Regions from separate parts of the Streptomyces sp. NPDC002181 genome, predicted to be linked through region 2. Evidence: riboswitches for the same ligand, from Rfam matches in the RefSeq annotation. Region 2 holds a riboswitch; the other holds the start of a gene.

Region 1 (7,912 bases), on a different contig from region 2:
CGGCCCGCGTCACCGGCGTCCGCGTCGACACCCCGCGGGAACAGAACCGGCTGGTGACCGCCGACCTCGTGGTCGACGCGAGCGGGCGCGGCTCGCGGGCCCGGTCCTGGCTCCGGCAACTGGGGGTCGGCGGGATCAGACAGGCCCAGGTCGACTCCGGCCTGGTGTACGCGACACGGATCTTCGAAGCCCCGGCCGGGGCGCACGAGATGGGCTTCCCGATCGTCAACGTGCAGTCCGATCCGCGGGTGTACGTACCCGGCCAGACCGCGACGATCGTCCCCATCGAGAACGGCCAGTGGCAGGCCACCCTGTCCGGCACCCGCGGCGGCCAGCCCACCGGCGACCCCGAGCTGTTCGTCCCGTTCGCCAAGGGGCTGCGCGACCCGATCGTCGGCGAGCTCCTCGCCGGCAGGAAGCCCCTCACCGACATAGCCGTCACCCAGGGGACCGCCAACCGCCGGGTCTACTTCGAGAAGGCGGACCTGCCCGACGGGTTCTTCGCCGTCGGCGACTCCGTCGCCACCTTCAACCCGCTGTACGGGCAGGGGATGACGGTCGCCGCGCAGGGGCTGCTGGCCGTACGGGCCCTGCTGCGCGCCCAGGGCCTCGCCCACCCCTCCTTCGGCCGCGAGGCGCAGCGCGCGCTCGTGCCCCAGGTGTCCACCGCCTGGGAGCTCGCCACCGCACAGGACATCCTGTATCCGGGGGCCACCGGCATGAAACCGCGCGCCGGTACGGGGCTGCTCAACTCGTACGTCAACCGGCTGATGACCGGGGCCACCACGCGGGAGGCGCTGACCGCCGCGTTCCTCCAGGTCATCACCATGAGCAGCACCCCCGCGTACTGGCTGCGCCCCTCGGTGGTCTGGCACGTGCTGCGCGCCTCGGACCGGGGTGCGCTGAAGGCACCGCCGCTGACCGCGGCCGAGCGCTCCGTCGCGGGGCTCGACCAGGGGGCCGGACCGGTCGATCCCGTGGGCCCCGTCGGCCAGGCTCGATGAGCGACGGACTCATCCTCTACGTTCCCGGGTCGGTGATGATCCTGGCGCTGCTGATCAAGGCGCCGACCCTGCGCCGGGGCTGGGACCAGCCGCTCATGCGGGCGGTGTGCACCCTGCTCGTCGTCGGCTGCATGGTCATGTTCCTGGCGGCGCCGCCGACGATCGCCGCGGTCAACCGGCTCACCGGGATCGTCAACTTCTCGGCACCGCTGGTGTACAGCGTGCTGACCGCGTTCTCCGGCTCGTGCATCGTCCTGGTCCTGCAGTGGGGCGGCGGCCCGCCGGCCGTCGTACGGCGGGCGACCCGGCTGACGGTGGCCGTGTTCGGCGCCGTCACCCTGCTCATCGTCGTCCTGTTCGCGATCGGTGACGCGCCCGTGGAGCGGCTGCGCGACCTGGACACGTACTACGCCAACACGCCCTGGCTGCGCGAGATGATCGTCTGCTACCTCCTCGCGCACACGGTGGGCAGTTCGACGCTCACCGTGCTGTGCTGGAAGTGGCTGCTGCGCGTGCGCCCCTCGCTGCGCCCGCTGCGCACCGGGCTGGCCCTGATCGTGCTCGGCGGGGCGCTGGACCTGGGCTACCTGGTGGCGAAGTGGGCCGCGGTGGGCGCCCGCTGGGCGGGCCGCGACTGGGACGGGCTGTCCACGTACGTGGCCCCGCCGTTCGCCTCCGCCGCGGCCCTGATGGTGGGCTCGGGATTCATCGTCCCGCTGGTCGGCGGCTCGGCGGCCTGGCGGGACTTCAGCCGGTACCGGCGGCTGCACCCGCTGTGGAAGGCGCTTCACGGCTTCGCCGCGTCGAGCGTGACGACGGTGCCGCTGACCTGGTGGTCGCCGATCGGGATCCGGCTGATCCACCGCGAGTCGGTGATCGACGACGGGATCCTGGCGCTGGCCCGCTGGTTCGATCCGGCCGTACGGGAAGCGGCGTACGGGGCCGCCCTCGGCCAGGGCCTGTGCGATGCGCGGGCTTCGCTCGTGGCGGACGCGGCCATGCTCGCCGCGGCCTGCCGGCGCCGGGAGGCGGCCGCGGCCGCCGAGGCCGCCGACCGCGCGGCCGCGTCCGACCAGGGCCTGCCCGAGCCCTACCGGCTGGATTCCCGGCCGCTGGCCGCGCTGGCCCGGGAGTTCCGCACCTCGCCGATCGTGGCGGCCGTCCGCAGGGACCCGGCCCCGCTCTGAACGGCCCGGCACGGGGGCCGGCGGGCCGGTCTCAGCCCGCAAGGGCGTCCTCGGGCTCGGGGTTGCGGGCGAGCCAGGCCCCGTACGCCCGCACCCGGCGCCAGTGCTGGAGCTGGTCGAGGGCGAACGCGGCCCGCGGGGAGGCCTCCGGGCGCGGTTCCAGGCCACGGGCCATCCGGTGCAGCTGGAAGCGTACGAAGGCCAGCAGCCCCGCCCCGGCCAGGTCCCGGTCCTTCCACGCCAGCCGCTCCACGGTCACGCGCACGTCCTCCCCGGCGCGCCAGCGGGCCGGCAGGTCGGGGCGGAACGCCAGCGCGGAGGCGAGCCCGACGACGGAGACCCCGCGCGCCAGGACCTTCCGCGCGGTCTCCTGGCGGGCTATCCCGCCGGTCAGCATCAGCGGCATCGTGGCCGCGTCCAGGATCCCCTCGGCGAAGGAGAGGAAGTACGCCTCCCGTTCGAGGGTCCGCAGATCGGCGGTGCGGCCCAGGGTGGCGGGGCTCTCGACGCTGCCGCCGGACAGTTCGACCAGGTCGACGCCGAGGCCGTCGAGCGCCGCGAGGACCCGCGCGGCGTCCTCCGTGTCGAATCCGCCGCGCTGGAAGTCGGCGGTGTTGAGCTTGACGCCGACCGCGAAGCCGGGGCCGACCTGCGCGCGGACCGCCCGGACGACCTCGGTCAGCAGCCGGACCCTGTTCTCCGGGCTGCCGCCCCAGCGGTCGGTGCGCCGGTTGACCAGCGGGGAGAGGAACTGGCTGATCAGGTAGCCGTGGGCGGCGTGGATCTGCACCCCGTCGAAGCCGGCCTCCTCGGCCCGCCGGGCGGTGACCGCGAACCGGGCGACGGTGGCCTCGATGTCGGCCTCGGTCATCGCGGTGGGGCGGGCGAAGCGCTTGGTGTGCTTGCCGAGGCTCACCCCGATGTCGGAGGGAGCCCAGGCCGTGCCGGGCATCTCGGAGCCGACCTGCCGGCCCGGGTGGTTGATCTGCATCCAGACCCGGCCGCCGCCGGCGGACGCGGCCTCGGCCCAGCGGCGGAAGGGGTCGAGCGGGGAGCGGGCGTCGAGGACGATGGTGCCCGGCGCGGTCAGCGCCCGGCGGTCGACCATCACGTTCCCGGTGATCAGCAGGCCGGCGCCGCCCCGCGCCCAGCGGCGGTAGAGGAGCTCGATGCGCTGGTCGGGGAGCTGGCCGGCCCCGGCGAGGCTCTCCTCCATGGCCGCCTTCGCCAGGCGGTTCGGCAGGGTGGCGCCGCCCGGCAGCTCCAGTGGCGTGAACAGGTCCATCGGCAGTTCCCCCCAGGAAACGTGTTGCACGTGTCATCCCGCGCCCCGGCGCAAAGATACCGCCCGCTGCCCGGCGCCCGTCAGGCTCCGTACGGAAGAATCCGGACACCCCCGGAACGCGGAACGCCCCGGGGCCGAAGCCCCGGGGCGCATCCGTACGGGGCCCTCCCCGCGGGTGGCGGTCAGAGGTCCGCGAGCTCCAGACCGGCCTGCGCGGCGGCCGCCCAGACGGTCTGCTCCAGCAGGACGGCGATGGTCATCGGGCCGACGCCGCCCGGGACCGGGGTGATCAGCGAGGCGCGGGCGGCGGCCGACTCGAAGTGGACGTCGCCGACGTTGCCCTCGTTGTAGCCGGCGTCCAGGACGACGGCGCCGGGCTTGATGTCCTCGCCGCGGATGAATTCGGCCTTGCCCACGGCGGCGACCAGCACGTCGGCCTGGCGCACGATCGAGGGGAGGTCCACGGTGCGGGAGTGGCAGTAGGTGACGGTGGCGTTCTGCTCCAGCAGCAGCATGCCGGCCGGCTTGCCCAGGATCGCGCTGCGGCCGACGACCACGGCGTGCTTGCCGGTCAGGTCCACGTCGTACTCGGCGAGGAGGCGCATGATGCCGCCGGGGGTGCAGGAGACGAAGCCCGGCAGCCCGAAGCCCATGGCGGCGAAGGAGTGCATGGTGACGCCGTCGACGTCCTTGCCCGGGGCGATGGCCTCGAAGGCGGCGCGCTCGTCGATGTGGTGCGGGACCGGGTGCTGGAGCAGGATCCCGCTGATCTCCGGGTCCTCGGACAGGGCGGTGAGGGCGGCGACGAGCTCCTGCGTCGTCGTGGACGCCGGCAGCTCCACGTGGCGGGAGGTGATCCCGGCCTTGGCACAGCGGTTCTGCTTCATCTTCACGTACGTCACGGACGCCGGGTCCTCGCCGACCAGCACGGTCGCGAGGCAGGGGGCGGTGCCGGTGCGCTCGGTGATCTTCGCCGCGAGTACGGCGGTCTGCTCCGAGATGCGGCGGGCGAGGGCGGTGCCGTCCATCAGCCGGGCGGAGCCGCCGTCGGCGGCAGTGGCGGTGGGGGTGGCGGTCTGGGCAGTCGTCACGGGGTCTCCTGGGCGTCGCTGCGGATCGCGGTGCGCGGATTCGCGTGTCGCGGTGTCGCGGTTCGCCCAGGCGCGCGGCAGGAGACGTACGTGCGGACATACGCCGGGCCGCTCCCCGGTGGTGATCCACCCGAACGCCAGTCACGGCCCGCCTCCACTCTAATGGACCCCGTCCGGGTGTGCGGTGGCGCGCGGCGGCCCCGATCCGCAGGATCCGGTCAAACCGGTGGATCACCGGCGCCACTCCTGGGACGATCGAGACATGACACGCACTTTCGACCATCTCGTCGCCGAGGCCGAGTCCGTTTCGGTGGACGGATGGGACTTCTCCTGGCTGGACGGGCGGGCCACCGAGCAGCGCCCCTCCTGGGGCTACCAGCGGCTGCTCGGCGAGCGCCTCGCCCGGGTCCGCTCCGCCCTCGACATCCAGACGGGCGGCGGGGAGGTGCTGGCCGGGGCGGGGCCGCTGCCCCCGCTGACGGCGGCCACCGAGTCCTGGCCGCCGAACATCGACAAGGCGACCCGGCTCCTGCACCCGCTGGGCGCGGTGGTGGTCGCGGACGCCGACGAGCCGCCGCTGCCGTTCGGCGACGCGGCCTTCGACCTGGTCGCGAGCCGCCACCCGGTGACCATCTGGTGGGAGGAGATCGCCCGGGTCCTGCGTCCGGGCGGGACGTACCTCTCGCAGCAGGTCGGGCCGGCGAGCGTCTTCGAGCTCGTCGAGTACTTCCTCGGACCCCAGCCGGAGGAGGTCCGGCGCGGCCGCCACCCCGACGACGCCGTCTCGGACGCCGGCAGGGCCGGACTCGAAGTGGTGGATCTGCGCTCCGAAAGACTGCGCACGGAGTTCCACGACATCGGGGCCGTGATCTACTTTCTCCGGAAGGTGATCTGGATGGTGCCCGGCTTCACGGTCGGGCAGTACCGGGACCGGTTGCGCGAGCTCCACGAACAGATCGAACGTGACGGCCCGTTCGTGGCACATACCGCCCGTTTCCTCATCGAGGCTCGCAAAACGGGCTGACGGAAACGGGGGGCGCGGACGCGGACGGATCCACGGCCGAATGGTTGCGCGCCCACAGCGTGGCGCAGGTCACTCAATTCAGCGCGTAACGAATCGACTCGGGCATGCGATGAACCGACAGGTGTCCTCGCGCGGCCCCGGAATACAGACCCCCCTCGGGTCTGTTTCCCGAGTCCGCGCGATGATGTCCCGCCCACTCCCTATCTGTTCGCAACGAGAGGCTCCTTGTGTCGCTCAGCCCGTCCCGTACGTTCCCTCCGGAGATCGCCGAATCGGAGGCCCTCGTCGCGCTCGTCGAGCGCGGCCGCGAGCAGGGTCACATCAACGGTGACGACGTGCGCCAGGCCTTCGAGGCCGGCCGCATCCCGGTGGACCAGTGGAAGCGGGTCCTGCGCAGCCTGAACCAGGTCCTGGACGAGGAGGGTGTCGCGCTGCACGTCAGCGCCGCCCCCGCCACGAAGGCTGCCGCGAAGAAGCCCCGCAAGGCGGCCGCCGCGCCTGCCCGCACCGTGACCAAGAAGGCGGCCGCCGCGCCGCGCCCCATCGGTGCGCGCAAGGCCTCGGCCACCAGCGCGGCCCCCGCCACCGCGGCGGCGATATCCGCTTCGCCGGCCGCGGCCACCGAGGACGAGGTGACGGCCGACGCCGTCGCCGAGCCGAAGAAGCGGACGGTCAAGAAGACCGCCGCCAAGAAGACCGCGGTGAAGAAGACCGCCGCCGCGGCCAAGAAGACCAGCGCCAAGGACGCCGACGAGGGCGAGACCCCGGCCGCCGAGGGTGAGGACTGGGCCGCCGAGGACCTCGTCGACGAGGTCGAGGAAGAGGCCCCCAAGGCCGGCGGCACCCAGGGCTTCGTCCTGTCCGACGACGACGAGGACGACGCCCCGGCGCAGACGGTCATGGTGGCCGGCGCCACCGCCGACCCCGTCAAGGACTACCTGAAGCTGATCGGCAAGGTGCCGCTCCTCAACGCCGAGCAGGAGGTCGAGCTCGCCAAGCGCATCGAGGCGGGTCTCTTCTCCGAGTACAAGCTCGAAGAGGAGGAGGACCACAAGCCCGCGTTCAAGCGCGAGCTGGAGATCCTCGTCGAGGACGGCCGCCGCGCCAAGAACCACCTGCTGGAGGCCAACCTCCGCCTCGTGGTCTCGCTGGCCAAGCGCTACACCGGCCGCGGCATGCTCTTCCTGGACCTGATCCAGGAGGGCAACGTCGGCCTGATCCGCGCCGTGGAGAAGTTCGACTACACCAAGGGCTTCAAGTTCTCCACGTACGCGACCTGGTGGATCCGGCAGGCGATCACGCGCGCCATGGCCGACCAGTCGCGCACGATCCGCATCCCCGTCCACATGGTCGAGATCATCAACAAGCTGGCGCGCGTGCAGCGCCAGATGCTCCAGGACCTCGGCCGGGAGCCCACTCCGGAGGAGCTGGGCAAGGAACTCGACATGACCCCCGAGAAGGTCATCGAGGTCCAGAAGTACGGCCGCGAGCCGATCTCCCTGCACACCCCGCTGGGTGAGGAGGGCGACAGCGAGTTCGGTGACCTCATCGAGGACTCCGAGGCGGTCGTGCCGGCCGACGCGGTGTCGTTCACCTTCCTCCAGGAGCAGCTCCAGTCGATCCTGGGGACGCTCTCGGAGCGTGAGGCGGGCGTCGTCTCGATGCGTTACGGCCTGAACGACGGCCAGCCGAAGACCCTGGACGAGATCGGCCGCGTGTACGGGGTCACCCGTGAGCGCATCCGCCAGATCGAGTCCAAGACCATGTCGAAGCTGCGCCACCCGTCGCGTTCGCAGGTGCTGCGCGACTACCTCGACTAAGCCGTCCGCCGGGCCGTCCGCGCCCTGCGGGCCAGTCGCAAGACCGGCCCGCGGGGCGTGAACGGCAAGGTGGGCGCCCTGAGGGGCCGGACAGCCCGCGTCGTACGGCGCCGCGTCGCAGAACACGACGCGTGCCGCCGGTACGTCGCGGGCTTTCGCGTGCGCCGCCCTCAGTTCTCCAGGAGGTGCTTCAGCATCTCCTCGTCGCGCGGCATCTCCTTGCGGGCGTGCGGCTTGATCACGAGCGGGGCGATGACCCTGCCGATGCCGCGGCCCTCGAAGTCGAGGTCGAGGGTGACGCGCGAGCGCTTGCCGCCGTCGAGGGGTTCGATGGTGCCGTGCACCTCGCCGCGCACCGGTCCGCCGATGCCCCGGACGTGCCAGCTGCGCGGCCGGTCGAGCTCCGTGACCTGCATGGTCATCGGGAACTCCCGCTTGCCCATGCGCCGGGTGATGACGGCCTTCGATCCGACGTGGACGGGTGCCCCGTCGAGCGGGCGG
Region 2 (7,912 bases):
GAAATAGCCGGGATTGCCGGGTTTGGGCGCTACGGTCGTCGATTGTGACTTTTCGCGAAGTGCTTCCGACGGGCTGTTCATTCCCCACTCTGGTCCTACGTACGCTCCGCTTCCACGTCCGCAAGACCCTCAGGCCGCTGCGTCAGGAACGCCGTGCGCCGCTGTCGCCCGCGGCCCCGGCGGCCGGCGCCGCCTCATCGACCGGTGAGCCCGACTGCGCCGGGACCCCGGCGATCGGGCCCGTGCCGAAAGGGTATTCGCGCAGCTTGCGCCAGACCCCGTCCGAGCCCTGCTCGTAGAGCGCGAAACCGGTGCAGGTCCACTGCGCCGCGTAGTCGGCGAGGGTGGCGAACGCCAGGTCCATCGCCTCCTCGGAGATCCCGTGGGCGACCGTGACGTGCGGGTGGTACGGGAACGCCAGCTCCCGGCTGAGCGGCCCGTCCGGGTCGCGGACCAGGCCCTGGAGCCGGGTGCAGCCCGTACCGCCTTCGACGACCTGGACGAAGACGACCGGCGAGACCGGGCGGAAGGTTCCCGTCCCCTCCAGCCGCATCCCGAAGGGGCCGAAGGCGGCCGCGACCTCGGCCAGGTGGGCCCTGATCTCCGGCAGCCGGTCCGCCTCCACCTCGGTGGGCGGGACGAGGGTGACATGCGTGGGGATGCCGTGCGCGGCAGCGTCCCCGAAGCCGGCGCGCAGCTGCTGCAGCCGGCTGCCGTACGGCTCCGGGACCGCGATCGAAACGCCGAGCGTTACGGTCCCCACGTATGTCTCCTCCGTCGTCTGGTGTGTACGGGTTGCGTACGGGTCCTGCCGACCCAGTGTGGGGCCAGCACCCCCCGGATTGCCAGGGCCTCCGGGCCTCAGTGCTTGGCGGGCACCAGACCGAGGCGGTCGTAGGCCTGCGCCAGGGTCTCGGCGGCGACCGCGCGGGCCTTCTCCGCGCCCTTGGCCAGGATGGAATCCAGGGTCTCCGGGTCGTCCAGGTACTCCTGGGTGCGCTGCTTGAACGGTGTGACGAAATCGACCATCACGCCGGCCAGGTCCGTCTTGAGCGCGCCGTAGCCCTTGCCCTCGTAGCGGGCTTCGAGGTCCGTGACGGACTCCCCCGTGAGGGTGGAGTAGATCGTGAGCAGGTTGCTGACGCCGGGCTTGTTCTCGGTGTCGAAACGGATCACGGCCTCGGTGTCGGTGACCGCGCTCTTGATCTTCTTCTCGGTGACCTTGGGCTCGTCGAGGAGGTTGATCAGGCCCTTGGGGGAGGACGCGGACTTCGACATCTTGATCGAGGGGTCCTGGAGGTCGTAGATCTTCGCGACCTCCTTGACGATGTGCGCGGCCGGGACCGTGAAGGTCTGGCCGTAGCGCTGGTTGAAGCGCTCGGCCAGGTCGCGCGTCAGCTCGATGTGCTGGCGCTGGTCCTCGCCGACCGGGACGGCGTTCGCCTGGTAGAGCAGGATGTCGGCGACCTGGAGGATCGGGTACGTGAAGAGGCCGACGCTGGCGCTGTTGACGCCGCCCTTGGCGGACTTGTCCTTGAACTGGGTCATCCGGCTGGCCTCGCCGAAGCCGGTGATGCAGTTCATGACCCAGCCGAGCTGCGCGTGCTCGGGGACGTGGCTCTGGATGAAGAGCGTGCAGCGGTCCGGGTCGAGGCCGGCGGCGAGCAGCTGGGCCGCGGAGAGGCGGGTATTGGCGCGCAGATCCTTCGGATCCTGCGGCATGGTGATCGCGTGCAGGTCGACGACCATGTAGAACGCGTCGTGCGTCTCCTGGAGGGCGACGTACTGGCGGATGGCTCCGAGGTAGTTCCCGAGGTGGAACGAGCCGGAGGTGGGCTGGATGCCGGAGAGCGCGCGAGGACGATCAGAAGCCATGGCTTCATTCTCTCAGGTACGGCGGCCCCACCGGTCCGCACCCGTCCGGAAACCCTCCGGGGCCCAGGGGGGTGTCCGGCGGATCATGGCCGGGCCAGGCCATGATCCTCCGGACACCCCCCAAGCCCCGGGGAGGGGGCCGGTCAGGCGAGCGGGAGGCCCGGGGCGGGGTGGGCCGCCATGAGGTCGGCGACCTCCGCGCGGATCGCGGCGAGGGCCGGCTCGTCCGACTTCGCGGCGGCGTCGACCGCCCGGGAGATCCACTCCGCCACCACCGGCATGTGCTCCGTTCCCAGGCCCCGCGAGGTCAGCGACGGCGTGCCGATGCGGATGCCCGACGGGTCGAACGGCTTGCGGGGGTCGAAGGGGACGGTGTTGTAGTTCACGACGATCCCCGCCCGGTCCAGCGCCTTGGCCGCCACCTTGCCCGGCACCCCCCGCGAGGTGAGGTCCATGAGGATCAGGTGGTTGTCCGTACCGCCCGACACCAGGTCGAAGCCCCGGTCCAGCAGCGCCGCCGCCAGCGCCTTGGCGTTGGCGACCACCGCGTGCGCGTACGTCACGAACGAGGGCTGGGCCGCCTCGTGCAGGGCCACCGCGATGCCCGCCGTCGTCTGGTTGTGCGGGCCGCCCTGGAGGCCCGGGAAGACCGCCTTGTCGATGGCCTTCGCGTGCTCCTCCCTGCACATCAGCATCGCGCCCCGCGGCCCGCGCAGCGTCTTGTGCGTGGTCGTGGAGACCACGTCCACGTGCCCGACCGGCGAGGGGTGCGCCCCGCCCGCGATCAGGCCGGCGATGTGCGCCACGTCGGCGACGAGGACCGAGCCCGCCTCCCGGGCGATCGAGGAGAACGCCTCGAAGTCGATCGTGCGCGGCAGCGCCGTACCGCCACAGAAGATGATCTTCGGCCGCTCCGCCAGCGCGAGCTCGCGCACGGCGTCGTAGTCGATCAGGCCGGTCCCGGCGGACACCCCGTACTGCACGCCCCGGAACCAGGACCCCGTCGCCGAGACCCCCCAGCCGTGCGTCAGGTGGCCGCCCATCGGCAGGGCCATGCCCATCACCGTGTCGCCCGGCTTCGCGAAGGCCAGGTACACGGCGAGGTTCGCCGGGGAGCCGGAGTACGGCTGGACGTTGGCGTGGTCCACCCCGAACAGGCCCTTGGCCCGCTCGACGGCCAGCGCCTCGACGCGGTCGATGTTCTGCTGGCCCTCGTAGTAGCGGCGGCCCGGGTAGCCCTCGCTGTACTTGTTCTGCAGCACGGTGCCCGAGGCTTCGAGCACGGCGGCGGACACGTAGTTCTCGCTGGGGATCAGGCGCAGGGTCTGCGCCTGCAGGGTTTCCTCGGCGGCGACGAAGGACGCCAGCTCGGGGTCGACTGCGGTCAGGGCGGGGTGGCGGCTCGCGCTCATGGCGGCTCCTCCGGGGTCGATGTCAGATCTCGTCCCCGCGAGGCCCAGGCGAGCGGCCCTGTATGCGGTCGTGCGCGCACGACTCCCCCGGAGTTGGTTCTCCGTACGCCAGTCGCCGTGCGTACCGCCCACCTTAGCGGGCGGTCCACAAGAAAGGTTTCCCCGTCCGGTATACGAGCGACGTATAGCCGTATACAAGGTGACGTGACGCAGGTGACGCCACCCCCGTCGCCTCCATCGCCCTCGTCACGTCCAACCCGCCCGCACCGACGATCGGAGACCCCGTGTCGACAACTGCTGAAGCCCTGCGCTCCGCCGAGGCGCACAGCGCGCACAACTACCACCCGCTGCCCGTCGTCGTGGCGTCCGCGGAAGGCGCGTGGATGACCGACGTGGAGGGCCGCCGGTTCCTGGACATGCTCGCGGGCTACTCGGCGCTCAACTTCGGCCACGGCAACCGCCGTCTGATCGATGCGGCCAAGGCGCAGCTGGAACGGGTCACGCTCACCTCGCGGGCCTTCCACCACGACCGGTTCGCCGATTTCTGCCGCGAACTCGCCGCCCTGTGCGGCAAGGAGACGGTGCTGCCGATGAACACGGGCGCGGAGGCCGTGGAGACGGCGGTGAAGACCGCCCGCAAGTGGGGATACGAGGTCAAGGGCGTGCCGGACGGCCAGGCCAAGATCGTGGTCGCGGCCAACAACTTCCACGGCCGTACGACGACCATCGTGAGCTTCTCGACGGACCACGAGGCGCGCGACCACTACGGGCCCTACACCCCGGGGTTCGAGATCGTCCCGTACGGGGACCTGACCGCGCTGGCGGCGGCCGTCACGGCGAACACCGTGGCCGTGCTGCTGGAGCCGATCCAGGGCGAGGCCGGGGTGCTCGTGCCGCCGCCCGGCTACCTGCAGGGCGTACGGGAGCTCACGCGCGAGCGGAACGTGCTGTTCATGGCGGACGAGATCCAGTCGGGGCTGGGCCGGACCGGCAGGACCTTCGCGTGCGAGCACGAGGACGTCGTGCCGGACGTGTACATCCTCGGCAAGGCGCTGGGCGGCGGCGTGGTCCCGGTCTCGGCCGTCGTCGCCGACCGGGACGTGCTCGGGGTGTTCCGGCCCGGCGAGCACGGCTCCACCTTCGGCGGCAACCCGCTGGCCTGCGCGGTCGCCCTGGAGGTGATCGCGATGCTGCGCTCCGGCGAGCACCAGCAGCACGCCGCCGAGCTCGGTGACCACCTGCACCGGGAGCTGAACCTGCTGGTCGGCGGGGGCGCGGTGACCGCCGTACGCGGGCGGGGACTGTGGGCGGGCGTGGACATCGACCCGGCGCACGGCACGGGCCGGCAGATCTCCGAGGCGCTGATGGAGCGGGGCGTGCTGGTCAAGGACACGCACGGGTCGACGATCCGCATCGCGCCCCCGCTGGTGATCTCCAAGGAGGACCTGGACTGGGGCCTGGACCAGCTGCGCGAGGTCCTGGCCGCGGGCTGACCCCTCCGTCGCGGGTGCGGCCGCTCCGGCCGCGCCCGCGACGGCGCTACAGGATGACGTGCGGGAGGAAGCGGGCGTACTCGTCCGTGACCGGGCCCGCCGATTCCCGGATGCCCAGGCCCGCGGCCTCCTCCTCGACGACCCAGGCGCCGAGCACCACGCGGTTGCCGTCGAAGTCGGGGAGCGGGGCCAGGCCCTGGAAGACGTACGACTCCCCCTCCTCCGGAGTGAACGGCTCGCCGCCGCCCGCCGGGTGCAGGGTGACCCCGGCGCCCTCGCGGCCCAGCAGCGGCTTCGCCGCGTACCCGGTGGTCCCGGCGAGCTCGCGCGGGCCGTCCAGGTAGGCGGGCAGCAGGTTCGGGTGCTCCGGGAAGAGCTCCCACAGGATCGCCAGCAGTGCCTTGTTCGACAGCAGCATCTTCCACAACGGCTCGATCCAGGTGGTGGTCCCGGAGCCGCCGCCGTGGTCGTAAGTGCCGAGGACCTGCGGGCCGAAGGGGTCGGTGGCCAGCCATTCCCACGGGTAGAGCTTGAAGCAGCTGCGGATGAAGCCGAGCCCCTGGTCGACGAACCGGCCCGACAGGCTGTCCCAGCCGATCTGTTCGACGGACAGCTCCCGGGTCTCCAGGCCCGCCTGCTCGGCGGTCTCCTGGAGGTAGGCGACCGTCATCAGGTCCTCGCCGAGCTCGTCCGTCTCGGAGTGCGCGAAGTGCACCGGGCCGGGCGGCAGCAGTTCCGCCTGGCGGCGCCAGGCCTCGACGAGCCGCTCGTGGAGGGAGTTCCACTGGTCGGCGCCGGGGAAGCGCTCCTCCATCCAGAACCACTGCGGACTGGCCGCCTCCACGAGGGAGGTGGGGGTGTCGGCGTTGTACTCCAGCATCTTGGCCGGCTCGCCGGATCCGTCGTAGCGCAGGTCGAACCGGCCGTAGAGGGAGGGCTGTTCGGCGCGCCGGCGCCAGGACTCGGCGATCAGCGCGGCCAGCTTCGGGTCGGTGATGCCGAGGTCCGCGAAGCGGTCGTGCTCGACGATGTGCGCGGCCGCGGCCAGGCACATGGCGTGCAGCTCCTCGACGACGTTCTCCAGCGCCTCCACCTCGGGGAGGGTGAAGGAGTAGTACGCGCTCTCGTCCCAGTAGGGCCGCAGGGAGTCGTCGGGGTAGCGGGTGAGGGGATAGATCAGCCCCTGCTCCTCGACGGTCTTCTGCCAGTCGGGGCGGGGCTCGATGGTGTGGCGCCGCACGCTGGATCAGCCGCCCGAGGAGCTCTTGTGGCTGCCGCCGATGCCGCCTCGGGTGACGGCGGACTTGTCGAAGCTGCCGCCGCTGACACGGTTGTTGCTCGCGCTGGAGCCGCCGTAGTAGTACGAGCCGCGGCCGCCGCTCTTGCACTCCTTGGTGTTCAGCTTCTCCAGGGTGACGCGGTCCGCGCAGCGCTTGTCGGGCTCGTTGCTGCTGCCGCAGGCCACGAGGGCGGCGGCGAGCAGGCCCATGCCGCCGAGGGCGACGCCGCCGGAGCGCATCCGTCGGCGGGCGGTGCCGGTGGGGGCGCCGGTGGCGGCGGGGGTCGTGGTCGTTCTGCTGCCCGTACTGCTGTCGTCCATGGCGGACAGACTAGAACGGGGCGGCGAACCGATGGAATCCGGCCGCCGAAACCCCCGCACGACCTCCATCATCTAGAGTCGATTCGTGCTCCTTGGGATGGTTTGCGCGCTCGGTGCGGCGGTCTGTTTCGGTACGGCTTCGGTGCTCCAGGCGATGGCCGCGCGGGCGGCGGAGCCGGGGACGGGGTCCGGGGTGGACGCGGCGCTCCTGCTGCGGGCGGCCCGGCAGTGGCGGTACGTGGCGGGCCTGGGGCTGGACGCGGCCGGGTTCGTCCTGCAGATCGTGGCGCTGCGGCACATCCCGATCTACACGGTGGGCGCGGCGCTGGCCGCGAGCCTCGCGGTGACGGCGGTGGTCTCGGCGCGGCTGCTGCACGTACGGCTGAGCGGCGCCGAGTGGGGCGCGGTGGGGGTGGTGTGCGCGGGGCTGGCCATGCTGGCGCTGGCCTCGGGCGAGGAGGGCTCGGGAACGGGCTCGTCCGCGCTGAAGTGGGGGCTGCTGGTGGTGGCGGGGCTGGTGCTGGTGGTGGGGGCGTTGGCGGGCGGGCTCCCGGACCGGTCGCGGGCGCTGGTCCTGGGCCTCGCCTCGGGGACGGGGTTCGGGGTGGTGGAGGTGGCGGTCCGCCTCATCGACGACGTCTCGCTCGCGATGTTCGCGAACCCGGCGCTGTACGCCCTGCTGCTGGGCGGGGGCGCGGCGTTCCTGCTGCTGACCTCGGCGCTCCAGCGCGGCTCGGTGACGGTGGCGACGGCGGGCATGGTGATCGGCGAGACGATCGGCCCGGCGGTGGTGGGCGTGGTCTGGCTCGGCGACCGCACCCGCGAGGGCCTGACCTGGCTCGCGGTCCTCGGCTTCGCGGTCGCGGTGGCCGGAGCCCTGGCCCTGGCCCGCTTCGGAGAACCCCCGGAGACCGAGACCGAGACCGAGACGGAGCCGGAGACGGCCTGAGGGCGGGCCGGCCAGGGCAGGGCCGCGCGGGCGGCGCCGGACCGCTACGGCAGTGCGGCGAGCAGGGCCGTCAGCGTCGCCGACCACGCGCTCGTCGGCGGAGTGCCGTAGCCGACCACCAGGGCCTCCCGCCGGGGGAGCCGGGCGTCCGGGTGGGCGAAGAAGGACAGCGGCACCACCGCGAGGTCCTGCCAGGCCGCGGACCGCAGGGCCGCGGCCTCGGTCCCCGCCGGGAGGTCCAGCACCGCGTGCAGCCCCGCCGCGATGCCCGACACCGCCACCCGGCCGGAGACGGCCGCGACCAGCTCGTCCCGGCGCCGCCGGTACCGCAGCCGCATACCGCGCACGTGCCGGTCGTACGCCCCGGACTTGATGAACTCCGCCAGCGTCAGCTGGTCCACCGCGCTCGACGTCCAGTCGGTCCGCCCCTTCGCCGCGACGACCTCGTCCAGCAGCCCCGGCGGTACCACCATCCACCCCATCCGCAGCCCCGGGGCCAGCGACTTGCTCGCCGTACCGAGGTAGACGACCCGGTCCGGGTCCAGTCCCTGCAACGCGCCCACCGACTGGCCGTCGTAGCGGA

What was found. Region 2 has a riboswitch for ZMP and ZTP ahead of glyA (serine hydroxymethyltransferase). Riboswitches for the same ligand answer to the same signal wherever they lie in the genome.
Region 1: linked by a shared signal. The riboswitch ahead of ACFYXV_RS08430 (bifunctional 5,10-methylenetetrahydrofolate dehydrogenase/5,10-methenyltetrahydrofolate cyclohydrolase) and the one ahead of glyA (serine hydroxymethyltransferase) in region 2 are both predicted to bind ZMP and ZTP.

The regions. Positions count from the first base shown of each region.
Region 1 is NZ_JBIASC010000002.1:487,274-495,185, forward strand. Features, by position in the region: gene ACFYXV_RS08415 (NAD(P)/FAD-dependent oxidoreductase) at 1-1,004, shown strand, start outside; gene ACFYXV_RS08420 (MAB_1171c family putative transporter) at 1,001-2,191, shown strand; gene ACFYXV_RS08425 (NADH:flavin oxidoreductase/NADH oxidase family protein) at 2,223-3,506, opposite strand; gene ACFYXV_RS08430 (bifunctional 5,10-methylenetetrahydrofolate dehydrogenase/5,10-methenyltetrahydrofolate cyclohydrolase) at 3,659-4,504, opposite strand; ZMP/ZTP riboswitch at 4,625-4,722, opposite strand; gene ACFYXV_RS08435 (class I SAM-dependent methyltransferase) at 4,830-5,591, shown strand; gene ACFYXV_RS08440 (RNA polymerase sigma factor) at 5,819-7,411, shown strand; gene ACFYXV_RS08445 (SRPBCC family protein) at 7,582-7,912, opposite strand, start outside.
Region 2 is NZ_JBIASC010000001.1:935,260-943,171, forward strand. Features, by position in the region: gene ACFYXV_RS04300 (2'-5' RNA ligase family protein) at 143-763, opposite strand; gene trpS (tryptophan--tRNA ligase) at 862-1,875, opposite strand; gene glyA (serine hydroxymethyltransferase) at 2,019-3,287, opposite strand; ZMP/ZTP riboswitch at 3,323-3,413, opposite strand; gene rocD (ornithine--oxo-acid transaminase) at 3,572-4,780, shown strand; gene ACFYXV_RS04320 (glutathionylspermidine synthase family protein) at 4,827-6,020, opposite strand; gene ACFYXV_RS04325 (hypothetical protein) at 6,027-6,299, opposite strand; gene ACFYXV_RS04330 (hypothetical protein) at 6,478-7,329, shown strand; gene ACFYXV_RS04335 (PLP-dependent aminotransferase family protein) at 7,374-7,912, opposite strand, start outside.